One region of the Clostridium malenominatum genome, then DNA from elsewhere that is predicted to be linked to it. Evidence: riboswitches for the same ligand, from Rfam matches in the RefSeq annotation. Region 1 holds a riboswitch; each other region holds the start of a gene.
What was found. Region 1 has a riboswitch for cyclic di-AMP ahead of ABDZ69_RS15810 (hypothetical protein). Riboswitches for the same ligand answer to the same signal wherever they lie in the genome.
Positions count from the first base shown of each region.

Region 2: it holds a riboswitch for cyclic di-AMP, as region 1 does, so the genes downstream of both, ABDZ69_RS02900 (C40 family peptidase) here and ABDZ69_RS15810 (hypothetical protein) in region 1, are expected to answer to the same signal.
Region 3: it holds a riboswitch for cyclic di-AMP, as region 1 does, so the genes downstream of both, ABDZ69_RS14935 (LysM peptidoglycan-binding domain-containing protein) here and ABDZ69_RS15810 (hypothetical protein) in region 1, are expected to answer to the same signal.
Region 4: it holds a riboswitch for cyclic di-AMP, as region 1 does, so the genes downstream of both, ABDZ69_RS00290 (cell wall hydrolase) here and ABDZ69_RS15810 (hypothetical protein) in region 1, are expected to answer to the same signal.

Region 1 covers NZ_BAAACF010000012.1:43,455-45,659, forward strand. The annotation lists gene ABDZ69_RS15805 (heavy metal translocating P-type ATPase) at 1-808, opposite strand, end outside; cyclic di-AMP (ydaO/yuaA leader) riboswitch at 1,022-1,144, shown strand; gene ABDZ69_RS15810 (hypothetical protein) at 1,149-1,970, shown strand; gene ABDZ69_RS15815 (hypothetical protein) at 2,048-2,205, opposite strand, start outside.
Region 2 covers NZ_BAAACF010000001.1:581,375-583,579, forward strand. The annotation lists gene ABDZ69_RS02890 (GNAT family N-acetyltransferase) at 1-506, shown strand, start outside; gene ABDZ69_RS02895 (lactate utilization protein) at 523-1,164, shown strand; cyclic di-AMP (ydaO/yuaA leader) riboswitch at 1,314-1,462, shown strand; gene ABDZ69_RS02900 (C40 family peptidase) at 1,464-2,075, shown strand; gene ABDZ69_RS02905 (hypothetical protein) at 2,174-2,205, shown strand, end outside.
Region 3 covers NZ_BAAACF010000006.1:114,230-116,434, reverse strand. The annotation lists gene ABDZ69_RS14940 (DUF3137 domain-containing protein) at 1-197, shown strand, start outside; gene ABDZ69_RS14935 (LysM peptidoglycan-binding domain-containing protein) at 354-1,118, opposite strand; cyclic di-AMP (ydaO/yuaA leader) riboswitch at 1,123-1,247, opposite strand; gene ABDZ69_RS14930 (S41 family peptidase) at 1,386-2,205, shown strand, end outside.
Region 4 covers NZ_BAAACF010000001.1:39,053-41,257, reverse strand. The annotation lists gene ABDZ69_RS00295 (hypothetical protein) at 1-669, shown strand, start outside; cyclic di-AMP (ydaO/yuaA leader) riboswitch at 700-822, shown strand; gene ABDZ69_RS00290 (cell wall hydrolase) at 828-1,352, shown strand; gene ABDZ69_RS00285 (NAD(P)/FAD-dependent oxidoreductase) at 1,379-2,205, opposite strand, start outside.

The DNA of each region.
Region 1 (2,205 bases):
CAAAGGCACCAATTGTAGCTATACTCATAAGGAAGTTTTCGTCAAAAATTTCCCCTCTTCTTATATTCTTCAATGCCCTCAACACAACTTCTCCACCAACGATCACATAACTTATTAGATAAAGTATTAGTTCTACAGCAAATGAAAACTTAAAGGCAGTGGCTACTCCAAAGAGGGCTGCACCAACTGCAAATCTCATTATTTCCCCCTTATTACCTTCTCCATGGTCATGGTCGTGTCCATGGTCATGATTTTCATGTTTTGATGTCTTCTTCTCATTTTCCATTTCAATAACTTTAACATCTGGTTCTATCCTTGCAACTATTTCTTTAACTTTTTCTACAATATGATTTTTCTTAGAAAGATTGTCCATTTCTATGATAAGCTTTGTAGATACAAAATCCACTACAGCAGATTTTACACCATCTATATTATTTGACTCTCTTTCTATTTTAGCAGCACAATTACCACAGCAAAGTCCTTCAAGCAGTAATTCTTTTTTTAATATTTTATTGAATTGCTTTTCTTTTACATTAACATGCCCTTCTATGCTTTTAACAATATCATTTGTTGCAGCTATTAGCTCCCTTGACCTATTAATTTCCTCAATTTCTAAAATTAATGTTTTAGTGGCAAAGTTAACATTAGCAGAGTTAATACCATCTAATTCATTAAGCTTTTTCTCTATTTTATTAGCGCAATTAGCACAATCAAGTCCTTCTAATATAAACTCTTTTTTAACATTAGCTTTAGAACTACTTTGTAACGGTTTTATATTTACATTAGGTTTTTTAATTTCTTTGCTCATAATTTTTCCCCCAAACTATTATCTCTCACTCATACACATGAACATATGAATAAGTATTCATATGTTCATTATATGTAGTTTATACTATATTGTCAATACAACTATAAAATATTTCCTATAAATAAATATCTTATAAATACCCTAGAAAAAACCATTGAATATATTACCTGTATCTACTTTTTATAGTTTTATGTATAATTTTTATTGAACAAAATATAAATTTTGCCGAATGTCATTGACAGCGGGGGAATATCATTGGGGTGAATCATTAAATATGTAGGGAAATCCTCTTTCCGAACCCGTCAACTAACCTCGTAGGCACAAGTGAGGAGTAAAAATAATGAAAAAAATTATTGTAACATTAGCAGCTTCTTTAGTTCTGACTATTGGCGCTTCCAATGTACTGTCAACTAAACTAAGCACAAAGCAAAAGACACCTATTGCATCAAACTCGTCTATAAGTGAGAGCAAATCCTTAGAGCAAAGTACAGACATCACAGGTGATGCTATTCAACCTCAAATAGAGCATTCTAAAAAAGTCGAGGATACAAAACAAGCTGATGCGAAAACTTCAAGTCCAAGCAGTACACCTAAGAAAAATACAAAATCAACACAATCACCATCTAGAGGTGGTCTATCAATTTCTTCTCAAAAGAACCTACATAATAGCAATACCTCAAACAATGCCAATGCCTCCAAATATGGTGAGTTATTAGATTGGAAACAAGTACAAAGCATAATACCTATAAGTACTAATGTACGAGTTACAGATTTAGGTACTGGTAAATATTTTAATATTAAGAGAACTTTTGGGACAAACCATATTGATGGTGAGGCTTTAACTATATCAGATACGAACATTATAAAAAGCATCTGGGGTGGTTTTTCTTGGGTAAGAAGGCCCGTTATAATTAATATTAATGGAAGAAAAATAGCTGCATCAATGACAGCTATGCCTCATGCTGGAGTTGATTCAGCACCAGCAGTAACAACTGTTAGCAATCGTTCAGGCGGTTATGGAACAGGGGAAAATTTAGATGCTGTTAAGAACAATGGAATGAGTGGAGTAATAGATATACACTTCTTAAATAGTACAAGACATAAAGATAATAGACAAGATCCTCAACATCAAGCTGCTATTTTAAAAGCCGCTGGAAAATAAAATTTTTTTACGGTTACGGCTATACTAATCAAAAGACCTCTATAATACAAGAGTGTATTATAGAGGCTTAATTTACTTTATGATAGTACTGAATTTAATTTTTCCAATGCTTCATCAAAAGGTATTCCACTAATTTCTTTAAAAATCTTGTCTATACTTATATTTTTCAATTTTTCTTTCATATCTTTATTTAAATAAGGTAAAAAACTATTTACCATTGTAGATGAAGTTGCTA
Region 2 (2,205 bases), on a different contig from region 1:
TGTTAGACTTAAATGTACAGTGGCAGAATATAAAAGTTGTGAATATTCAAAAAAATGACGTAGATGATATAAAAAAATGGCTTTATAAACAGAGTGAATTTGCGGAAGAAAGTGTATATCCCATAGAAGTAAGCGAATTGTACGATAGATTTTTAGAATATTATATAAGTGAAAATGAATTTTTTAGTAAAATACAGTTTGAAAACAAGACCATAGGTATACTGAAAGGAAGAGTGGAATTTAAAAACCCCTCAGAGGCCTGGATATGGTGTTTAATGATAGATTATGAATATAGAGGAAAAGGTATTGGAAGTAGAGTAATTGATGAGGTTAATAGTTATTTAAATAGAGAATATAATATAGAGTATTTTTATACAACAGTTATGAGAGATAGTTTCAGAACCATAGAATTTCTTAAAAAAAACGGATACAAAATTAAAAGAGTTTCTAAAAATTATTATGACATAAATGGCAAACAAATGGATATGCTCATTTTAAAAAAATAATTTGGAGGGGATTTGAGTGGACAAGAATCTTTTATGGTATTTAGAGAAGAAAGTTCAAAGGACTATTGAAGGATTAAAGAAAAATAATATGGAAGGATATTATGTTAAAGATGAAGTAGAGTTAAAAGAAAAGTTAAAGGAATTGTTAAAACAAAATTCAACAGTTACAGTTGGTGGCTCAATGACTTTGTTTGAAACAGGAGTCATTGATTACTTAAGAAGTGGAGAATATAATTTTTTAGATAGATATGATGAGGAATTATCTCCAGCGGACCTAAAGAAACTATATAGGGATGCTATTTCAGCAGATACCTATATTTGTAGTACAAATGCTTTGACTGAATCAGGTGAGCTATATAACATTGATGGGAGAGGCAATAGAGTGGCAGCAATGATGTTTGGTCCTGATCAAGTAATTATAATAGCAGGAGTTAATAAGATAGTAAAAAATCTAGAGGAAGCAGAAACTAGAATTAAAACATTAGCTGCTCCTGTGAATGCAAGAAGACTTAATAAAAACACCACTTGCGCTAAGTTAGGATATTGTGCTGAATGCACTACAGACGAAAGAATATGCAGTGCCTATGTAGTTTTAAAAAGACAGCTAATTAAAGGAAGAATAAAAGTAATAATTGTTGGTAAAGAATTAGGGTATTAATTATAAGGGTATTAAGTGTACTGCTTAATACCCTCTTTTATGAAAATACATTGTTATACGATTAAAATACATAAAAGTTCTATAAATAAATAGATAATTCTTAAAAATTTCTTAAATATTGTTGACTTTATATTACAATTTCAATTATAATGGAAGAGGTGCTGAATCTTAAGATTATCTTAAGTACGGAGGAACCAGTTAAAAAGGGGTTAATCTTAGCAATATATTAATACTGCTAAGTAGGGTAACCTTTGCCCGAACCCGTCAGCTAACTTCGGAGGCAGGAAAGGTGGAAGAAAATGAATTTTTCAAGACAAAAGTTAAGTTCAATTGCAGTGTTTTTTCTATTATTTCTAGGATTGACAATAATAAGAGTAGATTTTGTAAAAGCAGATGCAACTATTGATTTAAACAGCAAAGGAATGGCAGTAAGATCAGCTACAGTGAAAACAGACAAAGTTATAATAGTTCCAAAGAAAAATGATGAGTCAAAGGGCTCTAATTCGGCGTCAGGAATGTCGGTTTCATACAGTAGAGGTGGAAGTGGAAGAAGTGATGTTGTGTCCTATGCCTATAATTTTTTAGGTAGACCCTATGTATGGGGAGCAGCAGGACCAAAAGCTTTCGACTGTTCAGGTTTCACTCAGTATGTTTACGCTGCATTTGGAGTAGGAATGGGTCACTATACAGGAACACAGTTCGGAGTTGGACAATCGGTTAAGAAAAGTGAATTGTTAGCAGGTGACTTAGTGTTTTTTAATACATATGGTAGTATATCCCATGTTGGTATATACATAGGGGGAGGACAATTTATTCATGCCTCTTCAGGAAGTGGAAAAGTTACCATAAGTGATCTTTCAGGAAGTTATTATGTTTCTAGATATGCAGGTGCTAGAAGAATACTTAGATAATTATTTGCCCCACAAATTATGTGGGGTTTATTTTTTAGTGTCATAAAAATCCCAAGTTATAAATATTATTTATAGAGATAATATTTTAAAACGGGGTGATGAAAATAAGATACACTAGATATGATATAAA
Region 3 (2,205 bases), on a different contig from region 1:
ATCTAGAGATAAAAGAAAGTGGAGGATTTCTCGGTCCTAAATATCCAGAAGATGTAGCCATATTAGAATTTACAGGTAGTGGAGTCATAAAGGATATAGAAACTTTAAAAAGTATATTTAAGCTATTTGAAGTTATATTAAATAGAATGGCTGATTTAGAAATAATTCAAAGAAAAAATCCAAATGTGGAATTATAAAAAATTGCAGAGCAATTTTTAAATAGTTTTTAGTGTTTTAGTTAATGTGGAAATTCCTTATAAGGAATTTCATAGAAAAGAAATCCCCCCAAGGGGATTTCCACCACAACTATAAAACTAATTATCTAAAAAACTAAATAAAATTGCCCTGCAATTTTATTTCACGTAAATCATATTACCAATTCGAGCTGTCATAGGTCTAGACCATATCCATTTATTTGTAGCACTATCGTCAAAGTAGTATAAAGCACCCTTGCTTGCGTCTACCCCAGATAAAGCCTCTTTAGCAGCTTTTTTAGAAGTTTCGGTAGCAGGTTTGTTTATCCAACCATTTGAAACAGGGCAAAATTGGTAGTATCCATTGCTTTTTTCATAAATTACAGAAGAAATGGTATTTGGGAACTGTGAACTTTTTACTCTATTTATTACAACAGCTGCTACAGCTACTTGGGCATTATAAGGTTGATCCTGCGCCTCTGCTGTTACAAGTCTTGCTAAAAGATCCAAATCAGCAGCAGTATATTTTATAACTGGATTAACTGCTGAAGTACCTACATTAGAGTTTGTCTTAGGTACATTAAGAACTTGTCCAATATAAAGTGTATCGTTCCATTTATTATTTGCTTTTCTCAAATCATACAAGCTTATACCATATTTTTTAGCGATTAAATATAAGCTATCACCACTTTTTACAGTGTAAGTTTCACAAGGAACTTTTAGTACTTGTCCAGGATAAATATTACTTCCTGCAATATTATTACTTGCCATTAAATTGCTTGATGTGGTATTAAAAACCGTTCCTATCTTGTATAGAGAGTCACCAGAAACTACAGTATAGTTTCCTGCAAATGCTGGACTATATAAGGTTAGTGTTAAACCTAGCGCAGTTAGAAATGTTTTTAAAGATTTTCTTTTCATCATTAATAAACCTCCTCTAAATTGCCTCCCAGGTTAGTTGACGGGTTCGGGTCAGAGGTACCCTACTACAATGTGAGATTCACCCCAAAAGTATCCCCGGTACTTCATAAGAAGATTCGGCGTAGTTTTTATGAACTAGTGCCATTTTAACAAAGGGTTAGGAGACATGTCCATGGTGGAATTTTGGTAACTTAGGTTAATTGTGGTCTATTAGGTGATATAATATTTAGGTAGAATAAGCGGAAAATAGGCAAAAAGGAGAATATAATTATGACAAAGGATAAATGGATAGAAGATATTGAAGAATTAGCCTTAGAACTTCCTAAAAGGCATAAAAATTTATTTTTCTATAAGAAAGAAGAAGAATTTTATGAGGAAATTGAAGGATTAAAAAATAATATAGATAATCACGATAGCTATGAGATTGCAGTAAACTTAGGGAAAATTGTTGCATCCTTTAGAGACGCTCATACCTCCCTTAGTTTGCCAGTAAGGTTATTGTATCCCATGGAACTATACTGGTTTAAGGATGGAATATATGTAACTCATACTCTTGAAGAATATAAAGAAATGCTAAATTGTAGAATAACTCGTATAAATAATATAGAGATAGAAGAGATTATAAATATTTTAAGCGAAATTGTGTCCTATGAAAATCAATGGCTTTTAAAATCTCAACTACCTAAGTTTTTACCTGCAGTAGAAATTTTATATGGCTTAGAAATTATAGATGATTTCGGAAGTTTAGAGCTTACATGTGAAGACAAAAATGGAATAGAGAAAACATTAGAAATTAGCCCTCTATCAATAAAAGAGGTTAGAGAAAAATTAAAATTATCATCCATTGATAAAATCAATCTGACTTTATGTGAAAAAAGCTCAGATAAATATTACTGGTTTGAATACTTAGAGAATTTAAAAACAGTATATTTTAAATATAATGCTTGCAGAAATATGGATGAAATAAATGTCTATGATTTCTGTGACAAATTAATTAAATTCATAGAAGAAAAAAATGTAGAAAAGCTTATTATTGATTTTAGAAATAATTTTGGTGGAGACTCTAGATTATTAGATCCTTTTATTGAGT
Region 4 (2,205 bases), on a different contig from region 1:
CTTAAAGGAATTAATAATAATATACATATATATGAACAAATTTTATCAATATTAAATAATCCAAAAGGCAAAGATATAGATAAGTCCTGTGAAAGTTTAAAGAAATATAAAGAGGAATGTTTAAAATATTATGCTCTTACACCAAAATCAGTAAAATACATTGATAACTCAATATATTTTATTGAAGGTCTAATTAGAGAAAATAAAGATAGGGAAATTCACGAAAGCCAATATAAAGATTTTGTGGATAGCCTAGATAGTATTTTAAGTACCTTCATTGAAATTAAAGTAGACTTTTTATCCTACAGAGAAGATATTAATAGCCAAAAAATATCATACAGTGAAATGACAACCACCTTAGAATATATAGAGAATGAATTGTCAGAAATTAATAATGAGTTTTCTAAACTAGCTGTTCCTAATGAAGGAATAGAGTCTTATAAGCTATTTTCAAAAACTTTGGATCATTATAATACATACTTAAAGAGCTTTACATATGCATTAAATAAAGAAATACAAAATAATAAAGAGAAAACATCCGCCGCCGCTTTAAAAAGTTTAAATTATCTATATACTGAACCTGAATTAAATTATAAATTAATGAATAACAATTACAATGAATTTGTAAAAATTTATTTAGAGTTTAAAAAAGAAAATAATATACAATAAAAATACGTATTTTTTCTATTTAATAGGGAACAATATGGTTAACCTAAGTTATAACAAACGCGGGGGAACCAGTTTTTGGGGTGAATCGTTTTTACGTAGGCTAACCCTTTGCCGAATCCGTCAGCTAACCCCGTAGGTAAAAGGAGAGGATATACTAAATGTGTAAAAAAAATATTATTATTTTCTTCATACTATCTATCATATTGTTTCCTGTAAAAATAAACGCATATGAAGCATTAGATGGAGAGAAAGACTTATTTATGGAGCAGGGTAAAACCGTTCAAGTTCTAAGTTATGACAATAGAACCTTTCATGTTACAGATAAAGACATTCATTTAATGGCTAAAGTAGTTCACGCTGAAAGTGCAGGCGAACCCTACGAAGGAAAAGTAGCCGTAGCATCAGTAATTTTAAATAGACTTAAAGACCCATCCTTCCCTAAATCTGTAGAGGGAGTTGTAAAACAACCTTGGGCTTTCTCCTGTGTAATAAATGGAGAGATTAAAGTAAATCCTGACGAACATAGTTATAAAGCTGTAATAGAAGCCTTAAATGGTAAAGACCCTACAAATAAAGCATTGTTTTTCTATAATCCTAAAATAGCAACTTCTACTTGGATGAAAAACATTGAAAAAAACAATGTAAGATCTATCGGAAATCATGTTTTCTTTATAGCTAGATAAGGTCTCCTAAAAATAGGAGACCTCTTTTATTTCTTTGAATCTATATAGCTTACAGCATTTAGAGCTGCCACTTGACCTTCTCCAGCAGACTTTAAATATTGATAGGGCTTACCTGTGCAATCCCCTGCTGCAAAACATCCTTCAATGTTTGTAGCCATATTCCTATCTACTTTTATGTGTTCATTTTCTAACTCTAATCCTGGTACTAATTGCCCTGGTGATATACTATCCTTAAGTATAAATACTCCCTCTGTATCTAATTCTTGTTTAGCTAAACGAATCTTACTTACTAAAGAATCTCCAAGGATTTCTATTGGTCTATCTTTAATTATTTCTACCTTTGAATTTAGGCTATACTCTCCTTTATACATAGGTATAAAATATAATCTGGATGCTAATTCGCTAACAAAGTTAGCTTCTTCTTCCGCTTCTTTATTATAAGCCACTATTGTTACTTTCTTTCCTTTGTATAGAGGTGCATCACAAGTTGCACAATAGCCTACTCCTCTTCCTAAAAATTCTTCTTCACCCTTTAACGGTTTAGTAAACTCCATACCTGTTGCAATTATTACAGTCTTTGATTCATACATTTTATCATTTGCCATTAAAGTAAAATAATCACCCATAGCGTAAACTGCAGTTATTTTTTCTCCTATAATTTCTATTCCCATATCATTTATATGATTCACAAAGGCATCCTTTAACTCTTCCCCTGTTACATCTGAATAACCCAAATAATTATTAACTTTAGGTGCTTTTATTAATTTATTGCTTAAGTTCTTATTGCCAAACATAATTATATTTTTATTTCTTATCTTACCATTTATTGCAGCGGATAATCCAGCTGGTCCAC